Regions from separate parts of the Dyella jiangningensis genome, predicted to be linked through region 1. Evidence: predicted binding sites of a transcription regulator. Region 1 holds the regulator's gene; the other holds the start of a gene.
What was found. Region 1 encodes FliA, which starts transcription of late flagellar genes. Its sites were predicted from a motif close to TAAAGTTTNNCNNNCNNNGGCCGATAA; they were not measured.
Positions count from the first base shown of each region.

Region 2: a site for FliA is predicted at 12,365-12,391, ahead of motA (flagellar motor stator protein MotA). Genes of this name have one in related genera too.

Region 1 covers NZ_NFZS01000001.1:1,144,008-1,160,072, forward strand. Annotated here, with positions in the region: gene flhF (flagellar biosynthesis protein FlhF) at 1-1,109, shown strand, start outside; gene CA260_RS04995 (MinD/ParA family ATP-binding protein) at 1,121-2,044, shown strand; gene CA260_RS05000 (RNA polymerase sigma factor FliA) at 2,048-2,812, shown strand; gene cheY (chemotaxis response regulator CheY) at 2,936-3,343, shown strand; gene CA260_RS05010 (protein phosphatase CheZ) at 3,340-3,981, shown strand; gene CA260_RS05015 (chemotaxis protein CheA) at 4,006-5,973, shown strand; gene CA260_RS05020 (flagellar motor protein) at 5,975-6,715, shown strand; gene motD (flagellar motor protein MotD) at 6,728-7,840, shown strand; gene CA260_RS05030 (chemotaxis protein CheW) at 7,875-8,342, shown strand; gene CA260_RS05035 (AI-2E family transporter) at 8,437-10,341, shown strand; gene CA260_RS05040 (antibiotic biosynthesis monooxygenase family protein) at 10,377-10,682, opposite strand; gene CA260_RS05045 (hypothetical protein) at 10,848-11,216, opposite strand; gene CA260_RS21075 (hypothetical protein) at 11,674-12,114, shown strand; gene CA260_RS05055 (autotransporter outer membrane beta-barrel domain-containing protein) at 12,621-16,065, shown strand, end outside.
Region 2 covers NZ_NFZS01000004.1:641,543-657,607, forward strand. Annotated here, with positions in the region: gene CA260_RS15580 (tetratricopeptide repeat protein) at 97-846, shown strand; gene CA260_RS15585 (aminotransferase class V-fold PLP-dependent enzyme) at 880-2,127, opposite strand; gene sufD (Fe-S cluster assembly protein SufD) at 2,161-3,480, opposite strand; gene sufC (Fe-S cluster assembly ATPase SufC) at 3,477-4,253, opposite strand; gene CA260_RS15600 (class I SAM-dependent methyltransferase) at 4,266-4,895, opposite strand; gene sufB (Fe-S cluster assembly protein SufB) at 4,892-6,370, opposite strand; gene CA260_RS15610 (SUF system Fe-S cluster assembly regulator) at 6,414-6,848, opposite strand; gene CA260_RS15615 (P-II family nitrogen regulator) at 7,183-7,521, shown strand; gene CA260_RS15620 (ammonium transporter) at 7,511-8,848, shown strand; gene CA260_RS15625 (aminoglycoside phosphotransferase family protein) at 9,057-10,070, shown strand; gene murU (N-acetylmuramate alpha-1-phosphate uridylyltransferase MurU) at 10,067-10,774, shown strand; gene CA260_RS15635 (sterol desaturase family protein) at 11,039-12,154, shown strand; gene motA (flagellar motor stator protein MotA) at 12,434-13,306, shown strand; gene motB (flagellar motor protein MotB) at 13,303-14,334, shown strand; gene CA260_RS15650 (TonB-dependent receptor) at 14,780-16,065, opposite strand, start outside.

The DNA of each region.
Region 1 (16,065 bases):
CCGAACCGGTGCCGCCTCGCGCAGGCGCGCCGCGTGCCGCCGAACCGCCGATGCAGGCCGCCGCCCCTGTACAGGCATCCGTCGCACCGGCGGTGCCTGCGGCGCCGGTCGAGGCAGTGGCGCCAGCCGCGTCGTTCGATCCGTCCGCACCGATCCATCCGCTGCTCGAGCGCGCCATGCAGGACACCGCCCGCGTGCGCGCCGAACTGGGCAGCCTGCGCGACCTGCTGGAGACGCAGCTCTCCAGCCTGATCTGGAACGACATGGAGCGCCGCCAGCCGCTGCGCGCTCGCGTGCTGCGCGAGATGACGCGCCTGGGCATCGAATCCGATGTCGCCCGCCAGCTGGTGGACGACCTGCCGAGCAACCTCAGCGCCGAGCAGGCGCGCTACCTGCCGCTGGGCATGCTGAGCCGCAGCCTTTCCATCAGCCGCCGCGACCAGTCCGAGCGCCCTGGCGTCACCGCCCTGGTCGGCCCGACCGGCGTCGGCAAGACCACCACGATTGCCAAGCTCGCCGCCCGCGCGGTGATGCGCCATGGCGCCAACAACGTGGCGCTGGTCAGCACCGACCATTACCGCATCGGCGCCGCCGCGCAGCTGGAGCATTACGGCCGCCTGCTCGGCGTGCGCGTGTACCCGGCCTATGACGCGGACAGCCTGCGCCAGGTGCTGGGCCTGCTGCGCGGTTGCCACACCGTGCTGGTCGATACCGCCGGCGTGGCTGGTGGCGATCCGCGCCTGGCGCAGCAGCTGGATGTGCTTTCCAACGGTGGCGACCTGCGCGCATGCCTGGTGCTGGCGGCCAACGCGCAGGCCCCGTCGCTCGACGAAGCGGTGCGTGCCTACCTGCCGCTGCGGCCGCACGCCTGCATCCTCACCAAGCTCGACGAGGCTCCCAGCCTCGGCGGTGCGCTGTCGGTTCTCATCCGCCACCGACTGGCGCTCGACTACATCACCGACGGCCAGCGCGTGCCCGAGGACATCGCCGCCGCCGATGCGCGCGTGCTGGTGTGCCGCGCCGCCCAGGTGCTCAAGGGCAACGCCGCCGCGACGGCGGACGACGATGTGATGGCGGAACGGTTCGGACTGGCGGTGGCAAACGCATGAGCGCTTTCGCAATGAATCAGGCGATCGGTCTGGAGAGCATGCTGCGTGCCCTGGCGGAACGGCACGGCAGGCAGAACCCCGGCCAGGACCAGGCCTTCGGCCTGGCCAGCCCTCCGCCGCGCAAGCGCTGTCGCGCCATCGCGGTGGCCGGCGGCAAGGGCGGCGTGGGCAAGACCACGGTGTCGGTGAACCTCGGCATGGCGCTGGCGATGGGCGGTCACGACGTGATCCTGCTCGACGCCGACATGGGCCTGGCCAACATCGACGTGCTGCTGGGCCTCACGCCCACGCGCCATATCGGTCATCTGCTCGACGGCGCGTGTGGCATCGAGGATCTGCTGCTGCCTGCGCGGCACGGCCTCAAGGTGGTGCCGGCCGGTTCCGGCACGCGCCGCCTGGCCCAGCTCAGCAACACCGAGCACGCCGCGGTCATCCGCGCCTTCGACGACCTGGTGTCGCCGCCGGACTACCTGCTGGTGGATACCGCCGCGGGCGTCTCGGACAACGTGGCGATGTTCGCCGCGGCGGCCGACGACGTGGTGCTGGTGGTCTGCGACGAGCCGGCCTCGCTCACCGACGCCTACGCGATGCTCAAGGTGCTGAGCCGCGACTTCGGCGTCCGCCGCTTCCGCATGGTGGCGAACATGGTGCGCAACCTGGGTGAGGCGAAACAGCTGCACCAGAAGCTGGCGCGCGTCAGCGACCGCTTCCTGGACGTGGCCCTGGATTTCATGGGCATGGTGCCGAACGACGAACGCCTGCGGCAGGCCATCAAGCGCCAGAGCGCGGTGGTCGACCTGTGGCCGTCCAGCCGGTCGGGCCAGGCATTCAAGCAATTGGCAGGTGCGGTCGATACATGGGGTGAACCCGAAAGACTCGGCCTGGACCGCATTGCCTTCTTCAGCAGGCAGGCCGCTGTGGCCAACGGGTGGTGAGAAATGAGCGTGGCTTCCGAATACCTGCAACTGCAACGCCAAAGTGCCGACGAGCTGGTCCGCCAGCACGCCCCGCTGGTGCGAAGGATCGCCTATCACCTGATGGGCCGCCTGCCGCCGAGCGTGGACGTGAGCGACCTGATCCAGGCCGGCATGATCGGGCTGCTGGAAGCGGCGCGTAATTTCGCGACGGGACGCAATGCGAGCTTCGAGACGTTTGCGGGCATCCGCATTCGTGGCGCGATGCTCGACGAACTGCGCCGCACCGACTGGACGCCGCGCTCGGTGCACCGAAAGGTGCGCGAGATGGCCGAGGTGGTGCGCCAGATCGAGATCGAGACCGGCGCCGATGCCGACGACGCCGAAGTGATGCGGCGACTGGGCATGGGCGCGGAGGAATACCACCAGGTGCTGGCCGATGCCGCGAGCGCCCGCTTGCTGAGCCTCTCGGCACCGGACGACGCCGAGGGCGGCGCCGCCTTCGATGTGGCTGACGGCGAAAGCCTGAATCCGCAGGAGAGCGTCGAGAACGACGGCATGCGCAGTGCGCTGGTCGAGGCCATCGGCAGCCTGCCCGAACGCGAGCAGCTGGTGATGTCGCTGTATTACGAGGAGGAGTTGAACCTCAAGGAAATCGGCGCGGTGCTCGGGGTGACCGAGTCGCGCGCCTGCCAGATCCACGGCCAGGCAGTGGTGCGCTTGCGGGCGCGCATGAGCGGCTGGCACGACGCGGTCGAGCAGAGCCGGAAGCAAAAGAAGAAGGGGTGAGCGGCGAAGGCGCAAGCCCGGGCATGCCGGTGAAGCCGACGCGCGTCCACCGCGGTCGGTGCGCTCTCGCCACTCGCCTCGTCCCTGTTTAAACCATCCACACACGCTCAGCGGAGAAAGCGTTTGGACAAGAACATGAAAATCCTCGTGGTGGACGACTTTTCCACCATGCGGCGCATCGTCCGCAACCTGCTGGTGGAGCTGGGTTTCAGCAACCCGCTCATCCAGGAAGCCGATGACGGCGAAAACGCGCTCACCATGCTGAAGGCCAACGCCTTCGACCTGGTCGTCACCGACTGGAACATGCCCAACATGACGGGCATCGACCTCTTGCGCGCGATCCGTGCCGAGCCCTCGCTGAAGGGCATGCCGGTGCTGATGGTTACCGCCGAGAACAACCGCGACCAGATCATCGCCGCCGCGCAGGCCGGCGTGAACGGCTACATCGTCAAGCCGTTCACCGCCGTCACGCTGCAGGAAAAACTCACCAAGATCTTCGAGCGGCTTGCCGCCAGCGGAGCCGCCGCATGAACGCACAAGTATCCCTGATGGATGGCGGCTCGCTGCCGCAGGAACTGCACGACCTCCTCAACAGCTCTGACGGCGCCGCCTTCGAGCAGGCGCTCGACGTGCTGGTGCGCCAGCGCGAGCAGCGCATGTTCCGCGCGCTGGGCCTCTTGGCCCGCGATCTGCACGACGCCGTGCGCCGCCTCGGTGGCGACCTGGCGCAGGAAGGCGTGCCGGGCAGCGTGGCCGACGCGCGCCAGCATCTGCAGGACGTGCTGGAGATGAGTTCGCAGGCCGCGCACCGCACGCTGGATTTCGCCGAGCGCATGCGCCCGCAGGCCGAAGCCGTGGCCGAGAACGCCAACGCCGTGATCGACGGCACGCCCGAGGGCGACGTGGCCCACGTGCTGGCGAAGCAGGCGCAGTCGTTCGCCAACGAGTGCCGCGAAGGCCTGGCCGATTTCGTGGTGGCGCAGTCGTGGCAGGACCTCGCCGGCCAGCGCATCAAGAAGGTCGTCAACTTCATCGGCAGCGTGGAGAACTCGCTGCTGGAACTGGTGAGCCTCACCGGTGCGCTCGCCACCGGCGAAGCTGCGGCGGCGCCGGTCAAGGTCACCAGCCAGGACGAAGCCGATCGTCTTCTCAGCGAATTCGGCTTCTAAAAGAAAAAAAGAATAAGGACTGGCATGGATCCCACGTTCGACAGCGAGCTGCGCGATGCCTTCCTGGTGGAAGCCGGGGACCTCGTGCAGCGCCTGGGCGACCAGCTGATCGGGCTGGAAGGCTCACCGCGCGACAGCGAACTGCTGAACGCGGTGTTTCGCGCGTTCCACACCGTGAAGGGTGGCGCGGGCTTTCTCGCGGTCGAGCCGATGGTGCAGCTGTGCCATCACGCCGAAGACCTGCTCAACGTGGCGCGCAATGGCCAGCTGCTGATCGATGCCGAACGTATGGACGCGCTGCTCGAAGCGCTGGACCTGCTCAACGACATGCTCGCGGCGCTGGCCGGCGGCCAGGCGATGGCCATGCCACCGCCGGCCTTGCTCGACCGCCTGTCGCCGGGCAAGCGTGCGGCTCCCGCGCCTGCGCCCAAACCGGTCGCTGCACCGATGGCGCCGCCGCCTGCCGACGGCAGCATCGACGATTCCGAATTCGAAGCCTTGCTGGACAGCCTGTACGGCAACGGCGGTGCGCCGGGCGCGCCGGCGGCATCGTCCAGCGAGTCCGGCACGATTTCCGACGACGAATTCGAGGCACTGCTGGACAACCTGCACGGCAAGGGCGGCACGCCCGGTGCGTACGACGCACCGTCGGCCGCCGCCCCGTCGGACAGCATCAGCGACGATGAATTCGAAGCGTTGCTCGACAACCTGCATGGCAAGGGCTCGGCGCCCGGTGCGATGCAGGCGGCAGCACCCGTGCCGGCACCGGCTCCCGCGGCTGCACCGGCACCTGCCGCGCGCAACGCCGCGCCGCCGCCGGAAAACACCGTGCGCGTGGATACCGCGCGCCTCGATTCCCTCGTGCATCGCGCCGGTGAACTGGTGCTGGTGCGCAATCGCCTGCTGAGCCTCGCCGCGAAGCAGGGCGACGAAACCCTCGCGCTGGCCGCGAGCGAACTCGATCGCGTAGCCGACGCGCTGCAGAACGCCGTGCTCGGCATGCGCATGCAGCCGGTGGGCCGCCTGTTCCAGCGCTTCCCGCGCATCGTGCGCGACCTGTCGCGTCAGCTCGGCAAGGAAGTGGAACTGGTGCAGGAAGGCGAGGGCACCGATCTCGATCGCAGCCTGGTCGAAGCGCTGGCCGATCCGATGGTGCACCTGATCCGCAACGCACTCGACCACGGCCTGGAAATGCCGGCCGACCGCGAGCGCGCCGGCAAGCCGCGCAAGGGCAAGGTCACGCTGTCGGCCAGCCAGCGCGGCGAGCGCATCGTCATCTCCGTGGCCGACGACGGTCGCGGCATGAATCCCGACGTCCTGCGCCGCAAGGCGGTGGAAAAGGGCGTCATCGACGAGGCGCAGGCCGCGCGCCTCACCGAAAACGAATGCTATGAACTGATCTTCCGCCCCGGCTTCAGCACGGCCGCCACCGTCTCCGACATCTCCGGTCGCGGCGTGGGCATGGACGTGGTGAAGACACGCGTGGCCGAACTCGGCGGCACCTTGCAGGTGCGCTCGCAGCTCGGTCGCGGCAGCACGCTGGAACTCGCCGTGCCGCTCACGCTGGCGATCCAGCGCGTGCTGATGGTGCGCGTGGGTGCACGCCTGCTCGCACTGCCGCTCAGCAACGTCGAGGAAGTGTTCGAAATGGCGCCGGGCCAGCAGCAACAGCTCGATGGCCGCGTGGTCGCTTCGCATCGCGGCCGCGCGCTGGCGCTGGCCGATCTCGCCGGCTGGGTCGGCGTGAACGATCTGCCTGGCGGCCACGTGGTGGTGCTGCACATCGGCCACCTGCGCCTGGGTTGCCTGGTGCACGAAGTGCTGGGCCGTGAAGACGTGATGGTGAAACCGCTCGGCCCTTTGTTCGAAGGCGTGCCCGCCGTGGCGGGCGCGACGGTCACTGGCGACGGCCGCCTGGCGCTGGTGATGGACCTTGCCGGCCTCGCGGATGCCGATGGCCAACTACTCCCTTCACTGCGAATGAGCGCCTGACATGGACCTGGTAAGTCTCATCGGCACGATCCTGGCGTTCATCGTCATCATCGTCGGCACCATCCTCAAGGGCTCCAGCGTCGAAGCGCTGTGGAACCCCGCTGCGTTCGTAATCGTGTTCCTCGGCACCATCGCCGCGCTGCTCGTGCAGAACTCCGGCAAGGTGCTCAAGCATGCGATGAAGCTGTTTCCCATGGTGTACAAGCCGCCGCAGCACCAGCCCAGCGACCTCATCAGCCGCATCGTCGGCTGGAGCGAGATCTCCCGCCGCCAGGGCCTGCTCGGCCTCGAGCCGCAGATCGATTCGGAAAGCGACACCTTCGTGCGCAAGGGCCTGCAACTGCTGGTGGACGGCAGCGAGCCGGAAGCGATCCGCGGCGTGCTCGAAGTGGAAGTGGACGCGCGCGAGCACCATGACCTCGCCGGCGCCAAGGTATTCGAAAACGCCGGCATCTTCTCGCCGACCATGGGCATCATCGGCGCCGTGATGGGCCTGATGGCGGTGATGCAGAACCTGGCCGACCCCAGCAAGCTGGGCCACGGCATCGCCGCGGCCTTCGTCGCCACCATCTACGGTGTCGCGCTGGCGAACCTGCTGATGCTGCCGATGTCGGCGCGCCTGAAGAGCCTGATTCACAAGCAGACGCAGATGCGCGAGATCCTCATCGAAGGTCTGGTCGCGATCGCCGAAGGTTCGAACCCGCGGCAGATCGAAGCCAAGCTGCAGGGCTATATGCCCTAACCGGATGCTGCCGTGGCCAGGAAGAAGAAAAAACACGAGGATCACGTCAATCACGAGGCATGGGCGATTCCCTATGCCGACCTGATGACGCTGCTGCTCGCCTTCTTCGTGGTGATGTATGCGGTGTCCGTGGTGAACGAAGGCAAGTACCGCGTGATGTCCGAATCCATCATCGAGGCCTTCAACGGTTCCAGCCACGTGATTGCGCCGATGCCGCAGACGCGCGCGTCCCCGCACAACGTGGATCCGGCCATGGCCACGCCGGCGGGGCAGCCTGGCGCCGCGACCACGCCGGTGAACGTGCCGATCCCCGCGCGTCCGCAGAAGGTGCGCGTGATGGACGTGCGCCAGGCGCTGCAGGACCGCACCGAACAGAAGAACCTGGAGCTGATCCGCGACCAGATCCAGCGCGCGATGCAGCCACTGATCGACAAGCAGATGGTGATCGTGCGCAAGACCACCACGTGGCTGGAAATCGAACTGCGCACGGATATCCTGTTTCCCAGTGGCGTGGCGAAGCTGTCCGACCAGGCCAACGGCGTACTCGACGAAATGGCCGGCATCCTCAAGCCGTTTCCCAATCCGGTGCGCATCGAGGGCTACACCGACGATCGCCCGATCAACACGTCGCTGTATCCATCCAACTGGGAACTTTCCGCGGCGCGTGCCGCTGCCGTGGCGCGCCTGTTTTCCGAACAGGGCGTTGAGCCTTCGCGGCTGGGTATCGTCGGCTGGAGCGAATATCGCCCGGCGGCCGACAACACCACCGAGGACGGCCGCAACCACAACCGCCGAGTGTTGATCGTCATCCTCAGCAACGACGGCGCGCCCAAGCGCCTGTTCAACGACAGCGACGGCAAGAACCAGTACGCGGATGCCGGCGATGAACCTTCGCCTGCACCCGAAGTGCCTGCCGTGCTGCCTGCCGTGCCGACGCTGTCGTCGAGGCCGGCCGAAGCCGCGCACGATGGCGTGGTGCCGCCGAACAAGGTGATCCTTGCCGGCCCGGCCGCAGCGGACGCACCTGCGGATGTCGCGAGAACGCCGCCGATCGTCGCGCCGGCGGCAGCGGGCGCCATCACCGTCACCGCGCCGCATCTCGCCAGGCCGGAGCACGGGCCGTGAATCCTGTTTTCGCCACGCATGCAGCGGAGTCGATGTGAGCGACATCCCCAACCACACCACCGATCGCTGGCTGTCGTTCCGGCTGGGCGGGCAGCTTTATGCCGCGCCGCTCGACCAGGTGAGCGAAGTGATCCGCGACGGCGAACTCACGCCGGTGCCTGGCGCCGCCGCTGACCTGCTCGGCATCCGCCACCTACGCGGACGCATCGTGCCCGTGCTCGATGGACGCCGGCGGCTGGGCCTGCCGGAAACCCATGGCGGCGACGCGCATGAAGTGCGCCTGGTGATGCTGTCGCATGGTCCGCACCTGGTGGGCCTGCGCGTGGACGCCATCGGCGATCTCGTGCATGCACAAGGCGCCGAGATCGCGCCGCCTCCGCCCGGCGGCGCCGCAAGGCATGACGATCCCGTGCACGGCGTGCTGCCGTGGCAAGGCGGTTTTGTCGCCTTGCTCGACGTGCGTCGCCTGTGCCGTCTGCCGCTGGAAAGCGAGGCGGCCTAGGGCAACGCAGGGCCGGCGGGCTATGCTCTGGGAAACCGGAAGCGGCCACGTCGCTCCGATCCACCTGCAGCATGGAACGGTGAGGAGAGTGCCCATGTCTGACGATGCCAGCACGGCTGCCGCGTCGCCCGGCCAGCGTGCGATGGTGATCATCGCCGCGACCTGCGTGCTGGCATTGCTGTATGTCGGCCGCGAAGTGCTGGTGCCCATCGTGCTCGCGCTGTTCCTCAGCCTGCTGATGGCGCCGTGGGTGCGCATCTATCGGCGGCTGGGCATGGGCCACGGCTCCTCGGTGCTCGTCGCCGTGCTCGCGCTGGTGGTGATCGGCGGTGGCCTGGCCACGGTGATCGGCTCGCAGATGGTGTCGATGGCACGCAGCCTGCCGCAGTACGAGGCCACCATCCACGCCAAGGTGCAGACGCTTCGCACCTTCACGCTGGCCGAGTTGCAGGCGATGCAGGGCGAGTTCGGCAAGGTCATCGCCTCGTCCGAGGGCACGACGGAGCAGGGTGCATCCGCGGCAGGCGAAAGCGCCAGGCGGCTGGACGAAGGCGCCGCGCATGCGCCGGCAGGCGCGACATCCACGCCGCTGGCGGTGCTCGGCCGCGTGCTTTCCACCGCATGGGTGCCGGTGGAAACGGCAGGCATCGTGCTGGTCGTGCTGGTCTTCGTGCTGCTCGAACACGAATCGCTGCGCGATCGCTTCATCCGCCTCGCCGGCGGCAACGACCTGCGCGCGACCACCGCCGCCATCAACGACGCGGGCGAGCGGCTGTCGCGCTTCTTCCTCTCGACGTTCTCGGTGAATTTCGGCGTGGGGCTGGCCATCTGGGCGGGCCTCTCGGTGCTCGGCGTTCCCAATGCGCCGCTGTGGGGCGCGCTCACCGCGGTGCTGCGCTTCGTGCCGTACGTGGGCGTGTGGCTGGTGGCGGCGCTGGCAGCCTTGTTTGCCGCGGCGGTGGTACCGGGCTGGACGCTGGTGCTGCTCACCCTCGCGCTGTACATCGTGATCGAGCTGCTCGTGTCGCAGCTGATCGAGCCCTTCCTTTACGGACATACCACCGGCCTCTCGCCGCTGGCGGTGGTGGTGGCGGCCATCTTCTGGAGCTGGCTGTGGGGCCCGGTGGGCCTGGTGATGTCCACGCCGCTGACGCTGTGTCTCGTCGTGGCCGGTCGTCACGTGAAGGCGCTGGGCCTGCTCAACGTGCTGCTCGGCGATGCGCCCGCGTTGACCATGCCGCAGCGCCTCTACCAGCGCGCGTTGTCGGGCGATGCGGGAGAAATCATCACCGAGGCGCGTTCGTTCCTGAAGCGCCGTTCGTTCGCCGCCTATTGCGACAACGTGCTGCTGCCGGCGCTGCAACTGGCCGGCATCGACCTGCGGCGCGGCGTCATCGGCGCCGAGCAGCAGGGCACGGTGCGCGAAACCATCGTGACCGTCATCGGCGCCCTGGGAAACCAGGGACAGCGGCACATGCGCTGGCGTCGCCGCACCTCGGTGCTTGACGACGTGAGCATCGGCCGCCGCCTGCGCCAGCAGCGCGAAGACATCAGCGGCCGCTGGCAGGGGCCGCTCACCGTGGCGCCGGGTTCGATCGTGCTTTGCGTCGGTCTGGGCACGGTGGTCGACGATCTGGCGACGGAGCTGTTGACGCGCATCCTGCGCGACCTGCACCTGGACGCACGCCATATTTCCGTCGAGGACTTCGCCGCGTTCGAGGCCGAGCCGCATCCCGAGGCGACGCCGAATGCGGTGGCGATGCTGTATCTGGTCAGCGCCCAGCTTTCCGATGAGAAACAGGGCATGGTCGAAGCGGCCGCGCAGATGCGCGAACGCATGCCGGGCGTGCACCTTGCCGCGCTGCTGCTACCCGAGCCGCTGGCCCAGGTCGAGGGCCCGGCAACGACCGAAGCCGATGTCGACGAAGTGCTGGATTCCTTCGAGAGTGCGGCCTTGCAGGCCATCAACCGGATCCCGGAAGGTGCCGCCGCTGCGTGACGTGGTGCGCTACGTCGCCCGTCGTACGCACAAGGCTACGGGATCGCCTCGAACGCGCCGAGGCGCGTCTCCGATGTCGCCAGACCTTCGAGCTGCTGGTCCAGCGCGTCGTAATCCGCGCGGTGGCGATGCCTGAAGGCCTCGAAGGATTCACGCGATTCCCAGCGGTCCACCGTCAGGTAGCGAGCGGCGTCTTCCGCGTCGCGCAGCAGCTGCGTTTCGATGTAACCGGGTGCGCGACGGAAGAGTTGCACCCACGGTCCCCGTGGCCCATAGGCGTGTTCAAACTCTGATGCCCGCGTGGCCGGCAGCCGGAATTCCCACACGATGTCGTAGCTCATGCAGCGCTCCTGCACGCCGTCGCGTGCACTGTTCGACGTCGTTTTCCGGAAGGCCAGGGGCATGTTCCGCACCGGAGTGTTCCATGGCGAGTGCTGCTCATTGCCGGTGCGCTGTTGCCAAGGTGACCTTGATTACCGTGCTGCGGTCTGCGGCAGCGGTGTGCTTCAGGACAGCAGGTCTTCCGCCAGTCGCAGGCGGTTCTCCGCTTGCTCGACCGTGTAGCTCAGGGCGAGTGCGAGATGCACGGCATTTTTCGGCGTGAGCTTGTAGGTACGGACCAGGCCGGCCAGTTCGGCCAGCGCTTCCATGTCGACGCGCGCGCTTTCGATCGCCCGCGCGGTCTGGTGAGTGAGGCGCGTGCCTTTGGAAACGATGAAAAGTCCGAGGGACAGCGCCGCATCCGTGGCCGCTTTTGAGATGGTGACCGCCATGCTCTCGGGCAGCACTCCTTCGCTGACGGCATCGCTCGCCAGTTCCTTGATCGCGCGCGTAACCGTCAGTGCGTAAGAGACCGGGTGAGCTCGCTGTTCCATGCGGGTTCCCTCGTCTTGAAGACGTGCGGCATCTTAGAACGTGATCGCGACGACTTTCCACCTTTCACACAAGTGAAGGATGCGTTAGCACCGACACAAAAAGGAACCTGTCTAGGTTTATAGATCGGAAACGTTCAAGGCGACTTTGCCTGTAACGGTTGCGACGCAGGAAATGCTGCAAGCGACTCGTGTGCAAAGGCCAAAAAAGGCGGGAAGTCCGTAGTTCTACGCACGTCCGTTTCCGTGGATTTTCGGTTGGTGCATGCCGCTGCCTCGGTCACTATGGCGCCGCAAGAAATCTAGTGCCCAGGGGTGGTCACTCTTGCGTCACGCTCTGCCCGCCCATCGTGTTCGGAAGATTGGGCAATAGCTGGTTCGTAGCCGGCCTTTGGTAAGGGCGACTCTTTCCCTGTGCTGGAAATCAATGCGAGCGACTGCGCTTCGCAGGGAGGCCTCCATGCGCAACGAGACATCCATCAAGCCCTACGCGACTGCCGCCCACGCAAGGGGAAGGTTTCCACGACGGAGTTCCCTATGCCTGGCGGTATCCCTGGCGCTCGCATTGCCTGTGGTGACCCACGCGCAAACCACATGCGGCGCATCCGGCAACCCGCTTACAGCCACTTGTACTTCATCGGGCAACAACTACACGGCAGGCATCGCGCTTGGTTCGACGGCCGCGCCCATTACGACGGATGCCAACTTGACGCTGACGCCGGGTGTCGTGGTGATTCCGACCACCTCGGGCCGTCGTGGCGTTTCGGTCTTATCGACCCAAGCGGGCACGTTGACAGCCACCGGCAGCAACGTGACGACGACGGGAAACAGCGCGTACGGCATGTTCGTGCAGACGTCCGGGGCGTCCCGGGCACTTTGTCGGTATCCGGCGGCGCGGTGAACACCGTCGGCAACTCGACGCAGGCCGTTTGGGCCAACGCCACGGGCGCGGGTGATGCAAACGTCACCAGTAGCGCCGATGTCACCACGACAGGCACGGGTGCATCGATTGGCGTAGAGGCGTCAACCGCAGGGGCGGGCAACGCCACCGTGTTGTTTTCGGGCACGGTGCAGACTCTCGGTACAGGCAGCGCGCACGGTGCGGAGGCTCTGGCCAACGGAAGCGGGGCCGCTACGATCACGCAAACCGGCGGATCGGTATCCACTGCGGGCGACGGTGCCGTCGGTGTTCTCGCCAGAAGTACGACGGGCAATGCCTCTGCAACGTCGAATGCCGGCGCCAGCGTCACAACGCAAGGCACAGGTTCGGTAGGTATCTATGCATTTGCAACCAGCGGTGGCAGCGCACAAGCAACGTCGAGTGGCAATGTGACGACCGGAGGCGGAGCTTCTGGGAAGGGTGCCATTGGTGTCGAGGCGCAGGCGTCGGGTGCCGGCAATGCGTTGGTGACCACCAGTGGAACCGTGCAGACGCTCGGCAGTACCGGCACGGCGCATGGCGTCGAAGCGTTTGCCCAGGGGAGCGGTTCGGCCACCGTGAACATGAAGGGCGGCGGGGTATCCACCTTGGCGGCAGGCGCAGTGGGTCTGCTTGCCGATGCGAATACCGGCGCGGCCAACGTTACTCAAGCGACAGCTAGCACGGTAAGCACGCAGGGTGCGGCTGCCCTTGGCATATTGGCCAATGCAAGGAACGGTGGAAGCTCGCAAGTCACTGCCAGTGGCAACGTCACGACGGGCGACAACGGCAGCGGCAATGGTGCCATTGGCGTGGAAGCCATCAGTGCCGGTGCCGGAAATGCGCAAGTGGACGTTGCAGGCAAGGTGCAGACACTCGGCACGTCGGGCATAGCCCATGCCATCGAAGCGTTTTCCGGAAGCACGGGTTCGGGATCGGGCATGGCAAACGCCAACCTGTTGGCTGGCGGATCTGCCCTGACCATGGCAGCCAACAGTTATGGCGTGCTGGCGAAGTCGGCTTCCGGAAAAGCCACCGCCACCGCGGCGCAAGGGTCACGAGTGGAAACCTGGGGTGCGGGAGCGTGGGGCGTCAATGCGCTGGCGACGGCTGGCGGCGACGCGCAAGTCACACTGACGGATACCACGATCACCACGCACGGCGCGGGAGGTATCGGCGCAGAAGCGACGGCCAGTGGAACGGGCAGCGCCACGCTCGATGCGTCGGGTACGTTCACCACATTGAGCGGCACAGGCATCAATCATGCTCTGGAGTCACTCGCGCAGGGCTCGGGCAATGCCACCTTGACGTTCACCAGTGGCACGGTCTCCACGCAATCAGCCGGAAGCATGGCGTTGCTCTCCTCCGCGCAGGGTGCCGGAACGGCCACGCTTCAGGCCAGCGGAAACGGCACCCGTTCACTGGTGACGTCGGGTGATGGCAGTCCCGGTGTGATGGCGCGCTCCATCGGTGGTGCTGCGGCCCTCACGCTGGATGTCTCCGCCACGCCGGGCGGCATCGTCACCAACGGCGCCGGCTCGCCGGTCATCGTTGCGCTGAGCGGCGGCGCGGGTAACGCCATTGCCGATGTCACCGGCGATGTCACCGCCAACTCCACGGTCAATCTTTCGCCCGACAACGTCGTGACCCGTGGCGTAGTGGTGGCAGCGGCAGGAACGGGTGGTGCCAGTGCGGCGTATCACTCGGGCACGGTAACCACCAAGGCCGGTGGTGATCCCACCAACGGCGGCGTCGGCATCTATGCCTCGACACAGTCGGGCGCAGCGAGCATCACCACTGATGCCGGCACGGCGATACGCACGTCGGGCGCGAATGCTTATGGCCTGCAGGCACAAACCGTGGCGGGTACGAGTGCTACCGGCTCCATAGACATCGCATCGCAGTCCAACATCACAACGCAAGGGAGTGGCGCCCACGCCATTCTGGCCTTGTCGGTATCGGGGGACGCGCCCATCAGCGTCAATGCAAACGGCGCCTTGCAGACAGCGGGCGCGACCGCCAACGGCATAACGGCGGTCTCTGCGGGGCAGAGTTCGATTCATGTCACCAGCCAGGCGGCCATCGGCACATCGGGCGCCAACGCTTCAGGCGTCGTCGCCACGAGCAATGGCGGTACCGTCGACGTCACTTCCAGCGGCGTCATCCAGATTCAAGGCGGTGGTGCGCAGGTACATGGCATTGTGGGCCAAAGCCTTGCTTCGTCGTCGGGCACGTCAGGCATGGCGAATGTCAACGCCACTGGTTCCATCAGCGTGGCGGCCGGCACCGGCAACGACGGCATTGCCGCCCTGTCACTTGGCTCAGGCGGCGCTGCAACCGTGAGTTATGGCAGCGGGACGCTGGCCGTGGGCGGTGCATCGAACGGCATTCACGTGGGAGGCAGCGTCGACGGGCAGGGCACGGTGGCGGTGCAGGCCGGCGCGACGATCAACGCCACACAAGGCGAAGCGGGCGTCCTTGCCGACATGGGCGGTTCCAATCGGGTAAGCATCGCGAGCGGCGCCGTCGTCACCGGTGGTTGGTCGCTTCCGCAATCGGCGGGTGTGGCGTTTTTGCAGAATGGCAGCGCGCAACGCAACACACTGGACAATGCCGGCACGCTTGGCGCCATGAACGACCAGGCCATCTACAGCACAGGTGATGCCGCCAGTTCGCTTGCGATAGGCAATACGGCCAACCAGACCCTGGATGGCTATCTCACGTTGGCCGGTGGCACCAACACGCTGGTGAACTCCGGCACCTGGAACCTTCGGCACTTTGCCGACACGAACGGCGATGGCGCACGCGACACCCTGGCCGTCGCAGTGGCGCACTTCGGCAATGGCGTCGCCAACCGTGTCGGCAACTCGGGAACGCTTCGCCTGCCTGGCAGTCCCGATGCCGTCGTGCTCGATGCCACGGGCGAGTACCTCCCCCAGGCGCAGCAAGCCAACGCCATGGCGTTGAAGGGGCCCGTACAGGGCCAGCTGCTTGGGGTGGCCGAGTTCATCAACTCCGGCACCATCGATCTGCAGGCCAATGGTGTGGCTGGCGATGTGTTGCTGATCTCCGGCTCCACCGTGGCGGGCGTGGCCGGCAATGGTGTCTACGTTTCCAATGGCGGTGTGCTGAAGCTGGATACCGTGCTCAACGAGGGCAGTGCGCAATCCGTTTCCGACGTGCTGGTGGCGGATGCCATGGGCACGATTGCCGGCGGCCCCACCAAGGTGGACATCAACGACGTGGGCGGCGAAGGCGCGTTCACCCGCGGCAACGGCATCCTGATTGTCGAGCAGCTCGATACCAATCGCTCCAGTTACGGCGCGTTCGCGCTGGGTGCGCCGGTGGTAGCTGGCCCGTACGAGTACCACCTGTTCTACGGCAGCAAGGACACCAGCGGCCCGGCCAACTGGTATCTGCGCTCGGAGCAGCAGCCCGCGCCGCCGCCTCCGCCGTATCCGCCGGTGCCACCCGATCCGCCGACACCGCCCCCGTATCCTCCGGGCCCACCCGCGCCACCGGTACCGCCGGAGCCGCCCCGTCCGGATTACCGCCAGGAGGTATCGCTGTACGACGCAGTACCAGCCATGGCCTTGCTCTACGGTCGCACGTTGATGGACAACCTCCATGATCGCGTCGGCGAGGAAGAACAGTTGCGCGGTCGCACCGATCTCCAGTCTGGACATTGGTTCAATGGTGCATGGGCGCGGGTGGTTGGGCTCGATGGCAACTTCGATGGCAATGCCAAGGGCATCTACGGCGGCAGCCCCAAGTCCGATTTCAACATTGCCGCGCTGCAGGCAGGTATGGACGTCTATCGTGCCGAAGGCGACGACGGTACGCGCGACCACGCCGGCGTATACCTGGCGCAGGGACGGATTCGTGGTGATGTGACCCACTACACCGGTGTGGATGCGGGTACGGATCGCATCG
Region 2 (16,065 bases), on a different contig from region 1:
TTGGGGCGGCCAGTCGGACTCTCAACCGTCCGGCAAACGCTTCCTGGCGGAATCCAGGGCCACTAAGCTGTCCGCAACTTCCAGCGGGGGAAACCGATGAAGCGGATGGCTTTCGGAGTACTGGTCGTTGGCCTGCTCACCGCCTGCGCGGCGCAACCCGCACAGCAGGTAAACCCGGCGGGCACCCAGGTCACGCTTCATCTCGACAAATCGGGCAACCCCGCGATCAGCAGTGACGAGGAGCAGGTGCTGTCGGCCGTGCGCATGATCCAAGACGGCAAGATCATGGCGGCCATCGATGGGCCCTTGAATGCCGTGATCAGCAAGTTCGAAACCCAATATGCCCACAGTGACGTGAAGGTCTACAGCGCCCGCGGTACCACCGACGCACTGATCTATGCAGCCCTCGTCACGAGCGTTGCGCCAGGCCAGAAGGTCGAAGTGCTTGGCCCGGCCTGGGCCATGGCTTATTGGGCACGTGGCTATGCGTACGGCGAGATGGCGCGCTATGACGACGAGCGCCTGGAACTGGAAAAGGCGTTGGCTCTGGCACCCATGGACGCGCAGTACAGCAACGAGCTCGCCTATGTCTACGTACAAAAGCGCGACTGGCAGAATGCACTCGAGTACTACGAGAAAGCCGGGGAGTTCGCCGACTTCAACCCGACCAATGCCCAAAGCATGAAGTGCACATCCTTCCGTGGCCAGGGCTATGTATTAGTGGAGTTGCACCGGCTCGACGAAGCCGAAGCGAAGTATCGAGCGTGCCTGAAGATCACGCCGAACGAGCCGAAATCGCTCGGTGAAATCGGCTACATCGAAGATCTGAGGAAAAAACCGCACTGACCAGCGCCGGCACGCGCAGGCGAGCCAGCGCCGTCACATCAGCAGCTTGCGTACTTTCAGCAACGCCGTGATGAATGCATCGACTTCCTCGCGCGTGTTGTAGAACGCCAGCGAGGCGCGCAGCGTGGCGGGCACCTTGAAGAACTGCATCAGCGGATGGGCGCAGTGGTGGCCCGAGCGCACGGCGACGCCCTGCAGGTCGAGCAGCGTGGCGAGGTCGGTGGCCTGCGCGCCTTCGATCAGGAACGAGATCACCGGTTCCTTTTCCTTGGCCTCGCCAACCAGGCGCAGACCCGGGATTTCACGCAGCCGCTCGGTCGCATAGGCCAGCAGCTGCTGCTCCCACGAATGGATCGCGTCGAAACCCACGGAATGGTAGTAATCGATGGCCGCACTCAGTCCGACGAAGCCGGCAATGTTCGGCGTACCCGCCTCGAACTTGTGCGGCGGCTCGGCGAACGTGGTGCCATCGAAACGCACCTCGCGGATCATCTCGCCGCCACCGAAGAATGGCGGCATCGCTTCCAGGTGTTCTTTGCGCGCCCACAACGCACCGGTGCCGGTAGGCGACAGCATCTTGTGGCCGGTCAGCGCGTAGAAGTCGCAGCCCAGCGCCTGCACGTCGACCGGGCGATGCGGTACCGCCTGCGAGCCATCCACCAGCAGCGGAATGCCACGCTTGCGGCACTCCCTGGCGATCTCGCGCACCGGGTTGACCGTGCCGAGCACGTTCGACACGTGCGTGACGCAGGCCAGCTTCACTTCCGGCGTGAGCATCTCGATGTACTTCTCGACAATCAGCTCGCCACGCTCGTCGATCGGCGCCGCCTTCACGGTGGCGCCGGTGCGTGCGGCCATCAGCTGCCACGGAACGATGTTCGCGTGGTGCTCCATCACCGTAGTGAGGATGGCGTCACCCGGCTTCAGGCGCGGCAATGCATAGCTGTAGGCAACGAGGTTGATCGACTGCGTGGTGCCCGAGGTCAGCACCAGCTCGTTGCGCGAGGTGGCGTTGATGAAACGCGCCAGCTTGTCGCGTGCGCCTTCATAGGCGGCGGTGGCTTCCTCGCCGATCTGATGCACGGCGCGCGAAACATTGGCGTTGTGGCGGCGGTAGTGGTCGTCCACTGCCTCGATCACGCTCGCCGGCTTCTGGCTGGTGTTGGCGTTGTCGAAATAGATCAGTGGCTTGTCGTGCACGGTGCGCGACAGCAAGGGAAAGTCGGCGCGGATGCGCTGCACGTCGAAAACGGTGGGGCTCGGTTTGGTCTGTGCGTTCATCGGATCATTCGCCTGGTAGCCGGTGGACTGCCTTCACGCGGAAGGCAGGTGCGCCATGAGCTGCTGGTCGAGGTGCTCGCGCAGCGCGTCTTCGTCCAGCGATGCAAACACCGCACGACAGAATGCCGCCGTCAGCATCGCGCGCGCCTCGGCGAGCGGGATGCCACGCGAGCACAGGTAGAACAGAGAACGCTCATCCAGCTGTCCCACGGTGGCGCCGTGGGCGGCCTTCACTTCGTCCGCATAGATCTCGAGTTCCGGCTTGGTGTCGATCTCGGCCTGGCCAGAGAGCAACAGGTTCTTGCTGCTCAGGCTGGCATCGCTCCCGTCGGCGCCTTCGGCCACCACGATGGCGCCGCGGAACACGCCACGCGAACGCTGGTCGGCGACACCGCGCCAGACCGAATCCGAAGCCGTGTTGAGCGCCTGATGGCGGATGGCCATCTGCGTGTCGACATGCTGGCGACCGTTGAGCACGAACACGCCGCGGGTTTCCAGTCGGGAACGATCGCCGGCCAGCGTGGCGTGCAGGTCGTGGCGCACGAGTCCGCCGCCGAGTTCCAGCACGTACAGCGTAGCCTGCGCGTCTTCGTCCAGCTGCACGCTGTCATGACGGATCAGCGTGCCGCCGGATGCCGCGTTCTGCAGCGTGACGTGGCGCAGCTGCGCACCCTTGCGCAGCACGATGTCGGTGACCTGCGTGCCCAGGTGCTGCTGCTCGCCGCTGGCGACGTGATGTTCCGCCACCGACAGTTCCGCGCCCTCGCCCAGCTCGATGACGTGGCGTACGTGCCAGGCGAGATCGCTTTCCGCCGCCGCACCGACGAAGACCAGATGCACCGGTTGCGCCACCTTGGCGCCCGCCGCCACGCGCAGCACCACGCCGTCGCCCGCGAACGCGGCATTGAGACGCGCGAACGCATCGCCGCCTTCGCGGTAATGGCGCGACAGCGCGAACCGCAGCGGCTCGGCATCACCCTGGAGCGCCTGCGAGAGCGGCTGCAACTGCAGGCCCGCGGGCAAGGCATCGATGCGCGAGAGATCGGCGCGGAAGACGCCGTTGACGAAGACCAGCGCAGGACCGTCGACGCCTGGCAGCGCAAACGCTGCGCCATCGACCTCACGCGTCAACGCCTGTGTGTCGCCCTGCGCGAAGCGCCGCTGGCCCAGGGCTCGCAGCGCGGTGTACTTCCAGGCCTCCACGCGCGTATCGGGCAGGCCGGCGGAGAGAAGCGCCTCGAGATTCTCGCGGCGCGCGGCGTCCAGCCAGCCGATGCCGGCACCCGGCAAGTGGGCCTGCGTCGCCGCGTCAGCCAGCGACTCGACGAAGGGCGTGCGTTGCGCTTCGCTCATGCCGAGGCCCCGCTAAGCGCTGGATCCTTGTCCGCCACCCAGGCGTAGCCGTGGGCTTCGAGCTTGAGTGCCAGCGTCTTGTCGCCGCTTTCCACGATGCGGCCATCGGCCAGCACGTGCACGAAATCGGGCTCGATGTAGTCCAGCAGGCGCTGGTAATGGGTGATCACCAGGAAGCCACGCTCGGTCGAGCGCAGCGCATTCACGCCCTGCGCCACCTGCTTGAGCGCATCGATGTCCAGGCCAGAGTCGGTCTCGTCGAGGATAGCGAGCTTCGGCTCCAGCACCGCCATCTGGAAGATCTCGTTGCGCTTCTTTTCGCCACCCGAGAAACCTTCGTTCACCGCGCGGTGCAGCAGCTCGTCGGAGATCTGCATGATCTTGAGCTTCTCGCGCACCAGCTTCAGGAACTGCATGGAATCCAGCTCTTTCTCGCCGCGCTGCTTGCGCTGCGCATTGAGCGCGGCGCGAAGGAAGTAGGTGTTGTTCACCCCGGGGATTTCCACCGGATACTGGAAGGCCAGGAACACGCCGGCCGCGGCGCGCTCTTCCGGCTCCAGCGCCAGCAGGTCGACGCCGTTGAACGTCACGGAACCTCCGGTCACCTCGTAACCATCACGACCGGACAGCACGTTGCCCAGCGTGGACTTGCCGGCGCCGTTGGGCCCCATGATCGCGTGCACCTCGCCCGGGTTCACGGTGAGCGTGAGGCCCTTGAGGATGTCCTTGCCCTCGACGCGGGCGTGCAGGTTTTCGATCTTCAGCATGGTGATTACTCGATGGAATCAGGCGTTCTCGCCACCGTGGCGACGAAGCACGACATAGGTGAAAGCTTGGGAACCGCCCGACGGCGTGCGGTGCACGTCGCGACTGTCGGCGATCAGTTCGAAGGAATCCTTGAATAGCCCGGCCAACGCGGGCGCGTCATAGCGCGCGACGGGGAGGCCACTGCAGCGCTCCGGGCCGTCCGCCGCGAAGACACCCACGACGAGATAACCGCCCGGCTTCACGACGCGCGACGCAGCGGCGACATAACGCACGCGATCACCCGCATCGACCAGGAAATGCAATACCGCGCGGTCGTGCCATAGCCCGACGGACGGCAAGTCGGCTGTGACGACATCGCCGACGATCCAGTGCACGGCCTCGGCTTTCGCGCCGAGGCGTTGACGGGTTTCGTTGAGCGCCACACTGGACAGGTCCAGCACGCTCACGTCGCTGTAACCATCCAGCAGCAAGTCGTCAGCCAACGTGGAACGACCACCGCCCACGTCCAGCACGGGCACGTCGCGCGGGAGGTCCAACGCGTCGATAAGGCGTAACGACTCGTCGAGGCGCGGGCTGAACCAACTGGTCTGCGCCTCGCCCTTCTCGGCATACACCGAATCCCAGTGCGATGACCGGACGACGCTCATCCCACCGCACCTTCCAGCGAGACTTCCAGCAGCTTCTTCGCTTCGACGGCGAATTCCATCGGCAGCTCGCGGAATACCTGCTTGCAGAAACCGTCGACGATCATCGACACGGCATCTTCCTCGCCGATGCCGCGGCTGCGGCAGTAGAACATCTGGTCGTCGGAGATCTTCGAGGTGGTGGCCTCGTGCTCGACGATGGCGGTGGGATTCTTCACTTCCATATAGGGGAAGGTGTGCGCGCCGCACTTCTTGCCGATCAGCAGGCTGTCGCACTGCGTGTAGTTGCGCGCGCCTTCGGCACCCTTTTCCACCTTCACCAGGCCGCGATAGCTGTTGTTGCTGCGGCCGGCGCTGATGCCCTTGGACACGATCTTGGACTTGGTGCCCTTGCCGATGTGGATCATCTTGGTGCCGGTATCGGCCTGCTGGCGATGGTGCGTGAGCGCCACCGAATAGAACTCGCCCACCGAACGGTCGCCGCGCAGTACGCAGCTGGGGTATTTCCAGGTGATGGCCGAACCGGTTTCCACCTGGGTCCACGAGATCTTCGAATCATCGCCGCGGCAGTCGCCGCGCTTGGTCACGAAGTTGTAGATGCCGCCGACGCCGTTCTCGTCGCCGGGGTACCAGTTCTGCACGGTCGAATACTTGATCTGCGCCTTTTCCAGCGCCACCAGTTCCACCACGGCGGCGTGCAGCTGGTTCTCGTCGCGCATCGGCGCGGTGCAGCCTTCGAGGTAGGACACGTAGGCGCCCTCTTCCGCGATGATCAGCGTGCGCTCGAACTGCCCGGTGTGGCCGGCGTTGATGCGAAAGTAGGTGGACAGCTCCATCGGGCAGCGCACGCCCTTGGGAATGAACACGAATGAGCCGTCGGAGAACACGGCGGAGTTGAGCGCGGCGAAGTAGTTGTCGCCGGTCGGCACCACGCTGCCCAGGTACTTCTGGACCAGCTCGGGATGTTCGCGGATCGCTTCGCTCATCGAGCAGAAGATCACGCCCGCCTCGGCCAGCTCCTTGCGGAAGGTGGTGCCCACCGACACCGAGTCGAACACCGCATCCACGGCGACGCCGGCGAGCTTGGCGCGCTCGTGCAGCGGCACGCCGAGCTTGTCGTAGGTTTCCAACAGCTTCGGATCGACCTCGTCCAGCGACTTGGGCTTGTTCTTCGGCGAGGCGTAGTAGCTGATCGCCTGGAAATCGATGGCGCCGATCTTGAGCTTGGCCCAGTGCGGCTCGGGCATGGTGAGCCAGTGGCGATAGGCCTTCAGGCGCCACTCGGTCATCCACTCCGGCTCGTGCTTGAGCGCCGAGAGCTGGCGGATGATGTCCTCGGACAGGCCGGGCGGCAGGCTGTCGGTTTCGATGTCGGTGACGAAACCGGCTTCGTAGCGGCGGCCCAGCGCGGCGGCCACTTCGGCGTTGTCGCGAAGCGTGGCGGAGGTATCGCTGCGGTCGGTGGTTTCGGTAGTCATATCGATCTTCGTGTCGTCGTCGCGGTCGGTGGTTGCGGATCGGTCAACCGATCAGGGTCGCATCGATGCGGCGACTGGGAGGTTTGAGCATGTCGGACAGGCTGACCGCGCGCAGGGCGTTGTCCACGACGCTGTTGACGCGCTGCCAGTTGGATCGCACGCCGCACTGCGACTCGCGGTCGCACTGGCCTTCGGCGACGCTGCACTCGGTCATCCCGATGGGGCCTTCCAGCGCTTCGACGATCTGCGCCAGGGTGATCTCCCCGGCCGGACGCGCCAGGCGGTAGCCGCCGTTGACGCCGCGAAAAGACTCCACCAGCCCCGCATGGCCCAGCGACTTGAGCAGCTTGCTCACGGTGGGCAGTTCCAGGTGCATCTCATCGGCGATCTGCGCCGTGCTGAGCACGTCGTCGGGATGGGCGGCGATACAGGTCATCACCACCGTGGCGTAGTCGGTGAGGCGGCTGACGCGAAGCATGGGGAGCGGCCGGAAGGGACTGCGGGAATCGGTACCAAAATGGTACTGATTAATGCCTTGTGGGTCAAACCGCAGTGGTGCACCAAGATCGGGCGATCCCAGACTCCGGATGCACTGATTTCGGGCAAGCGAGGCTCGTGGCGTCTCGGCCTGCCGACCCGACAGCCGCCATGCTCGACCTCGCCCGACGCGCCGCTGCCGGCTAACCCACTGAGACCACTGGATTCCAGCCTGCGCCGGAATGACGGCAGCCAAGACTCCACAGCATGACCCGGCGCCATGGCACGCATCCTGCTGCACCGCGACATATCCATGTCACGGGGAGCGTTCGGGGATGAAATGGATCACGGCGATCATCAAGCCGTTCACGCTGGACGACGTCCGGCAGGCGCTGACCGAGGTGGGCGTGACGGGCATGACCGTCACGGAGGTGAAGGGTTTTGGCCGCCAGCACGGGCATACCGAGCTGTACCGCGGCGCTGAGTACGTCGTCGACTTCCTGCCCAAGCTGAAGCTCGAGGTCGCGATAGCCGACGAGCAGCTCGACCAGGCGGTGGAGGCCATCATGGGCGCCGCGCGTACCGGCAAGATCGGCGACGGCAAGATCTTCGTCAGCGAGCTGGAACAGGCCATCCGCATCCGCACGCAGGAGGTGGACGTCGATGCGCTTTGACGCCCGGTCCGCCCGCCCTGCGCTCGCGCTCGCCGCGCTGGTCGGTACGTCGCCTGCCTGGGCACAGGCCGCCGCCGCGCCCACACATATCGACAGCGGCGACACCGCCTGGATGCTCACCGCCACCGCCTTCGTGCTGCTGATGACCATTCCGGGCCTGGCGCTGTTCTACGGCGGCATGGTGCGCGCGAAGAACCTGCTCTCGGTCCTGATGCAGTGCTTTGCCATCACTGCGCTGGTGACGGTGCTGTGGCTGCTCTACGGCTTCTCGCTGGCGTTCAGCACGGAAGGCATGCATGCGGGAATGACCAACCTGCACTCCTTCATCGGCGGACTGGACCGCGTGCTGCTCGCCGGGCTCACGCCCGATTCGCGCTACCAGACCGTGCCGGAAAGCGTGTTCGTGATGTTCCAGATGACCTTCGCCATCATCACGCCCGCGCTGATCATCGGCGCCTTTGCCGAACGCATGAAATTCAGTGCACTGCTGTGGTTCAGCGGCCTGTGGCTCACCATCGTCTACCTGCCGGTGGCGCACATGGTGTGGAGCGGTCCGGGCTCGTTCCTCGGCGATCTCGGCGTGATCGATTTCGCCGGCGGCACGGTGGTGCATATAAACGCGGGCATCGCCGGCCTGATCGCCTGCCTGGTGATCGGCAAGCGTCGTGGTTATCCGAACGTACCAATGCCACCGCACAACCTTGGCTACACCGTCATGGGTGCGAGCCTCCTGTGGCTGGGCTGGTTCGGCTTCAACGCGGGATCGGCCGTGGCCGCCAACGGCAGCGCGGGCATGGCGATGCTGGTGACGCAAATCGCCACCGCCGCCGCCGCGCTGGGCTGGCTCGCCGCCGAGTGGATCGTGCACGGACGGCCCAGCGTACTCGGCATCGTTTCCGGAGCCGTGGCCGGCCTGGTCGCCGTGACGCCGGCCGCAGGCACGGCAGGCCCAGGTGGTGCGCTGGTGCTCGGCCTCGTGGCCGGCGTGATCTGTTTCTTCAGCGCCACGCGACTGAAGCACAAGCTGGGCTACGACGACTCGCTCGACGTGTTCGGCGTGCATGCGATCGCAGGCATCGTCGGCGCGCTGCTCACCGGCCCACTCGCCTCGCCCAAACTGGGCGGCTTTGGTGCGGTGGAATCGGTGTGGGGGCAGCTGTGGATCCAGACCAAGGGCGTGGGTTTCACGGTGATCTGGAGCGCCGTACTCAGCCTTGTGATCCTCAAGCTGATCGACTGGACATTGGGTTTGCGCGTGGACGACGAGCAGGAGCTGATCGGCCTCGATATCGCGCTGCATGAAGAGAAGGCTTACAACCTGTCTTGAGCTAGAGCCCCTCTCCCTGTGGGAGAGGGGTTGGGTAGAGGGTGCGGGGCTCGCGTAGCCTTTCACCCTTCGCTCCGCCCGCACCCTCATCCGCCTGCCGGCACCTTCTCCCGGAGGGAGAAGGAATCTTCGATGAATGTCCCGGGGCGCCGGTACAGTTCGCCCACTCCACCCGCTAAGCTGCATGCAATTCCATACGCAGCATGTTATGGCTAACGTTCACGACCGCGCCGCCGCCCGCCTGGACTGGACACGCTCCGCCCTCGGCGACGCCACGCTTACCCTCGAGCCCGCCTCTTCCGACGCCAGCTTTCGCAGTTACTGGCGCACGCATCACCACGGCCGCAGCTGGATCGTGATGGATTCGCCGCCCGAGAAGGAGGATCCACGCCCTTGGCTGGCCATCGGCGAACGCCTCGCCGCCACCGGCGTGCACGTGCCAGCGGTGCATGCGAAGGACCTGGAACAGGGTTTTCTGCTGATCGAGGATTTCGGCAATCGCCTTTATCTGTCCGAACTCAACGCCCGCACGGCCGATGCGCTCTACAGCGATGCCATGGATGCCCTGCTGCTCATGCAGAGCCGCATGGATCATCGCGACCTGCCGCCGTTCAGCCATCAGGTGCTGGTGACCGGCCTGGAAGTGATGCCGGAATGGTTCCTTGATCGCCACCTCGGCCACACGCCGAGTTGCGACGAGTGGGATGTGCTTGAGGCGGCCTTCGACGTGATCATCCGCAACGCGCAGGAGCAGCCTCGCTGCTTCGTGCATCGCGACTATCACAGCCGCAACCTGCTCGTCGTCGACGAGAACAACCCGGGCGTGATCGATTTCCAGGGCGCACTGGCCGGCCCGATCACCTACGACCTCGCATCCTTGCTGCGCGATGCCTACATCGTGTGGCCGCGCGAACGCATCGAAGGCTGGGTCGAGTCGTATCGCCAGCGTCTGCTCGACGCCGGCATGATCAACGACAAGGTAACGCGCGCGCGCTTCCTGCGCTGGTTCGACCTCACCGGCATGCATCGCCACGTGCGCGTGCTCGGCCAGTTCTATCGCCTGTGGTATCGCGACGGAAAGCCGGGGTATCTCGCCAACGTACCGACCGTCTATCACTACGTGGTCACGGTGGCGCGCCACTACCCCGAACTCGCCGACTTCGTCGCTTTGCTCGAGCGTCACGCGGAAGGCCGCGACCTCACGCAGGTGGCCGCCGCATGAGGCATGCATTGATCTTTGCCGCAGGCCTGGGCGAACGCATGCGCCCACTCACCAACCACACGCCCAAGCCGCTGCTGCCCGTCGGCGGCAAGCCGCTGATCGAATGGCACCTGGAGAAACTCGCCGCGATCGACGTGCGCTACGTGGTGATCAACACCTCGCATCTGGCGGAGCAGTTCCCCGACGCGCTCGGCGACGGTTCGCGCTGGGGGCTGCGCATCCGCTATGCGTATGAAGGCCCCACGCCACTGGAAACCGGCGGCGGCATGCTCAATGCACTGGACCTGCTCGGCCCCGAACCGTTCCTGGTCATCAGCGGCGATATCTGGACCGATGCGGATTTCCGTACCCTGCCCGCCGAGCCTGCGGGCATGGGACACCTGCTGATGGTCGACAATCCCGCGCATCATCCACGCGGCGACTTTTCGCTGGACGCGAAGGGCGTGCTGCACGATGGCGATGCGTTGCCTCGACTCACCTACAGCGGCATCGGCATGTTCCGGCGCGAGCTTCTGCATGACTGGCGCGCCGTAGTCGACGATGCGGGCGCCACGGAAACGCCCCCGCGCTTCAAGCTGAGACCGCTGCTGGAACGTGCGATGTCACTCGCTCAGCTGCATGGCAGCCACCATCGCGGCAACTGGACGGACGTGGGTACGCCGCAAAGGCTCGCCGAACTCGACGAGAGGCTGAGTCGACCGTAACGTCGCTGTAGGAGCGCACCCAGTGCGCGACCGCAGAGGTTCGGCATTGCCGCTCCGTAGGCTTTTCGCGCACTGGGTGCGCTCCTACAGGGCTGGCCCGCGCCACGGGCGGCACACCGCAAAATCCTGCCGGTTTGAGGCTTTGCCATGCACGGAGGTATCCTAAACCGCCCGGTTCTGTAGCCCGTAGGGCCGCCACACGTGGCGCGCCTGTCCGATGTATCTCCCTGCAGGACCGTCCGTTTTCATCGCTAGGTATCGACGATGTCCGAACTGTGGTCCCTCCTGGTCAACGGGTTCAGCACGCATGGCGTGCAGCCGGTGCTGCAGTTCCTGCATCTGCAGAACCTGGCCGGTGATCCCAACGACATCGCCGAGTCGCTGCTCATCGCCACGCTGCAGCTGTGCATCATCGGCTTCATCTTCCGCCCGCTGGAGAGCCTCGTGCCGGCGGAGAAGTGGACCGACCGCAAGCTGACCAAGGTCGATTTCCAGTACACCCTGCTGATGCTCGTGGGCATCTTCCCGATCTTCAGCTATCTGGTGCTCACGCCGATCGCCAATTATTTCGGCGGCCCCGATACCGGCCCCAGTGACGCAAGCGCATCGCCCTTGGCGATCACGCACTGGTTTCCCGCGCTGAAAGAACATCCGTGGCTGCTGTTCGGCTGCTACTACATCGTCTACGACTTCACCTATTACTGGATGCATCGCCTGCAGCACGCATTGCCGTGGTGGTGGGCGTTGCACAGCATGCATCACAGCACACGACAGATGAGCTGCTGGACAAACGATCGCGGCAGCCTCATCGACGGTTTCATCCAATCGATGATCCTGGCGACCGTGGGCATCGTGATGGGCGTGGAACCTGACCAATTTGCCTGGCTCGTGCTGGTCGGCGAACTGGTGCAGAACTTCTCGCATGCGAATGTGCGCATCGGCTTCGGCCCGCTGTTCAACCGCGTGTTCGTGGCACCGAAGTTCCATCGACTGCACCACATGCTGGTGGATCCGGCGCGACCCAACCTGCACAACTGCAACTTCGGCCAGGTCTTTTCGATCTGGGACGTACTGTTCGGCACGGCGCTGTACGGCGAACCGCTGCGCCCCACCGGCGTAGGCGATCCGATGGTGGACGACGACAACAACCACGGCCTGGTCGGACTGCACTGGAACGCCTGCAAGCGCTTCTGGGGGGCGGTGCGTCGGCCGGCCGGATGGAAGTTCGGTGAAGTGGCCTTCAGCCCGAACTACGAGCCGATCCCCGTCGACCAGCTCGATCTGCATGCGTTGGGACATCACGTCACGCAGCCGTCACCGTCGCACGCAGAGCCGACGCTGGCGAACAAGGTCGCGCAGGAAAGCGCCTCGACCGCCTGACCCAGCCGCCTGCGGGCGTGAGCTTGCGTGACAGCGGAGGTGCCCGTCGCGCGATCGACGCCATCAAGCGGCATCGCTTCGTCGCATGCCGCATGGGTCCGCATCACCCTCGTGCATATCGAGGCGATCACCGTGCTTCCGCGTAAACCTTACGAAAGCATTTCATCGCGTCGTGACGGCTAGGGTCATCCCAGCCGCCTGAACGTCTTCTCAATTTTTCCGCACCCGCGCCGATAAGACCTGTGCGCGGAGTGATGGGCTCCGTATTCCGGAGCGAATATGTTGGTCCTGGTCGGCGCCTTCGTGGTCCTTGCCTGCGTGCTTGGTGGTTTCGTGCTGTCCCATGGGCAGATTCTGGCGTTGTGGCAACCGTATGAGCTGCTGATCATCGGCGGCGGCGCGATGGGCGCCTTCATTTCCGCCAACCCTCCCAAGGTGGTGAAGGCGGCGCTGCGCGATGCGATGGGCCTGCTGAAAGGCGCGAAGTACCAGAAGCAGGATTACATCGACCTGTTGTCGATGCTCTATGACCTGTTCAGCCTGATGCGCAAGGAAGGCCTGCTCGGCATCGAGGAACACATCGAAGACCCGCAGTCGAGCTCGCTGTTTTCGGCCTATCCGCGCCTGCTGCGCGAACATCACCTGATCGAATTCACCACCGACTGCCTGCGCCTGATCGTTGGCGGCAGCATGAATCCACACGAGCTGGAACAGCTGCTGGAAGTGGAGCTGGAAACGCATCATCACGAAGCGATCGCGCCCGCGCTCGCCATGACGAAGATGGCAGATGCGCTGCCTGGCTTCGGCATCGTCGCGGCCGTGCTGGGCATCGTCACCACCATGTCACAGCTCGGCGACGATACCTCGCGCATCGGCATGCACATCGCGGGCGCACTGGTCGGCACCTTCCTCGGCATCCTGCTTTGCTATGGCTTCATCGGACCGCTGGGCGCCGCCATGGAAAACCGCGTGCAGGAAGACGGCCGGGCGTTCGAGTGCGTGAAGATCGCGCTGCTGGCCAACCTTCGCGGTTACAACCCGAAGGTCGCGGTGGAATTCGCGCGCAAATCGCTTTCCTCCAACACCCGGCCCGGCTTCCAGGATCTGGAAGACCACCTCAAGGCTTCGCCGCGCGCCAAGGCCGCGGCATGAGCGACCAAGGCGACCTAACACCCATCATCGTTCGCCGGGTGAAGCGGCGTGGACACGGCCACCATGGCGGCGCGTGGAAAGTGGCCTATGCCGACTTCGTAACGGCCATGATGGCCTTCTTCCTGGTGATGTGGCTGATCGGCGCAGGCACGCGGCAGCAACGCGCCGCCATCTCCGAATACTTCAAGAATCCCAGCATGACGCAGGGCACGGCGACGATGGCTCCGTCTGGCCAGTCGGGTCCCGGCGGTGCCAGCAACAGCATGATCAAGCTCGGCGGCGCGATGGATCTCCCGCATGGCCCGGGCCACGACAAACAAGGCGCCGCCGCCGCGAGTGTCGATCCGAAGGACATCGAGAAGGAAGCGCGCAAGCAGGAACGCGCGCGCCTGGAAGAACTGATGCAGCAATTGCAGGCCGCGATCCAGAGCAGCCAGGCGCTCGCTCCGTTCAAGGACCAACTATTGCTGGACATCACGCCCGAGGGTCTGCGCATCCAGATCGTCGACAAGCAGAACCGCCCGATGTTCGACCTTGGCAGCGCGCAACTGCGGCCATATACCGAGACGATCCTGCAGGAGCTGGCAGGCTTCATCAATCGCGTACCCAACCGCATCAGCATCTCGGGCCACACCGACGACGCGCCGTACAGCAGCGATCATCATTACAGCAATTGGGAACTGTCCGCCGACCGCGCCAACGCCGCACGGCGCTCTTTGCTGGCCGGCGGACTGCCAGAGGAAAAGATCGCCCGCGTCGTCGGCCTCGCCGCCTCGGTGCCGTTCGACCGCGCCAATCCCGGCGACCCGATCAACCGCCGCATCAGCATCATCGTGATGAACAAGCAGACCGAAGCGAATTCGCTCTCGCAGGAAGCCGGCCCGATCGACGCGAAGGCTACTGGCACGTTGCTTCCACCAGTCGCAGCCATCGCGCCCGCAACGTCACCGACCATTGATGGGCCCGCACTTGAGGCTGCCAGCAATCCTGCGATGGACGCTGCCAGGCAATCTCCCGATTCGCCCTGAAAGCCGTTTACGGGCCATGGCGCGCTGATGCGCGTCCACTACCGGCCACTTCCAAGCCGGCGCAAACCACTCGAAAGCGGGCGCAGCTTCGATCATGAGGTGGCTTGTCCACTTCGAAACGAAGTGAGCTGTCGTGATCACGGCACGACAGCCCATGATGCCCTGCATGAGCAGACAGTCCGTATGCAGTTCGGTCCATGAACAAAGTGCGAAGCGCGATCTCGTCACCTCCTACCTCGCCGCTGAGCCCGCATACCCAGAACGACAAACACGCGTCGATGCGAGATCGAGTAATAGTCCCCGCCTCATCTATCTCCCAAGCGCAAAAAAGCCGCCGGCAAAGCCGGCGGCCAAGGGAGGGCAAGCAAGCATACAACCTTGCCAGCCAGATCTGCCCTGCGGTACGGCGGGAGTTGTACCGCAGGGCGCGATTTCCGTCTGAAGCTTAGAAGTCGTAGGTCACACCGAAGCGGATCGAACGCGGGTTGTTGTAACCACGCGGGCGACGGTAGTTCGGCTGCAGGTAGTACTCGTAGACGTAGGTTGGTTCCTGCCAGTTGAAGACGTTGTTCGCGTACACGCTAAACGCCAACTTGTTGTCCGCGAAATTCGGACGATATTCCAGGTTGAGCGATACGTTCTTCTGCCATGGCAGATCACCCGCGGTACCTGCCGGAGCCGGTTTGCCGCCGCACCAGTGATAGTACGGGCCGTTGTAGGCAGGAGCCGTCTCGTCCGGGCCGTAGTAGCCCGAGCAGTTGGTCGGCGCACCCGAGATCAGCGACACGAGACCTGACAAGTTCCATTCCTTCGAGAACTGGTAGGTACCGTAAGCCTTGAACTGGTGGGTGTGGTCATTGTGCTGGCGACCACCTGCGTACTCCATAAGCACCGGATAGTCCCAGTCCTGCGTGGCAGCGATGTCCTGCTGGCCGATGTCAGACTTCACCTGGCCTTCCGTGTTGCCGTAGCTGCGCGAGAAGGTGTACATGAAGCGACCCTGCCACTTGCCGTCGAACGGATGCTCGACGTACAGATCCAAGGCGTAGTAGTCGCGCTTGGCGTGCGCGAAACCAAGCTCCTTGGCGCTAAGCGTGAACTGCCCATAACCACCATTGCCGTCGGGCAGCTGGAACGTCGCACCACGGCCAGGGTTGAAGAAGTAGCAGCCACGCAGTTGGTCGGTATCGAGGCCAGCGGCTTCGGCCTTGTCGAAGAACAGCTGGTAGTTACAAGTGTCGTCGATGGCGTTCTTGAGGCTGCGGTAGGTCGCCTTGGCACCGTAGCTCCACTTGTCGTTGAACTGCTTGTCGAAACCGAGGATGTACTCGTCCTGATACTGCGCTGTCAGCGAGCGGGCGGTCACCGTATTCGGATCCGGAGCCTGGCCATACTCGTTGTTCGCCGAGATCTGCGCACCCGGTCCCTTGATCGTATCGATCGGGGTCAGACCCGTCGGGTAGCCGGTTGCCGGGTCGATTCCGGTGTAGGTGTAGTACACACGGGTATAAAGCGAACCAGAAGCACCACGCAACGCCACGCTGGTCGGCAGCGCGAGGTAGTAGCGACCGGCATTACCGTAGACCTTGAAGCTGGAGTCGCCATTCACGTCCCAGCTGAAGCCAAGGCGGGGAGCCCACTGCGGCTTGGTCTGGCGGATGTAAGGTGCGCCATCGCTGTTGTAGTTGGTGAACTGGTCGTTACGCAGACCCAGCTTCACCAGCCAGCGGT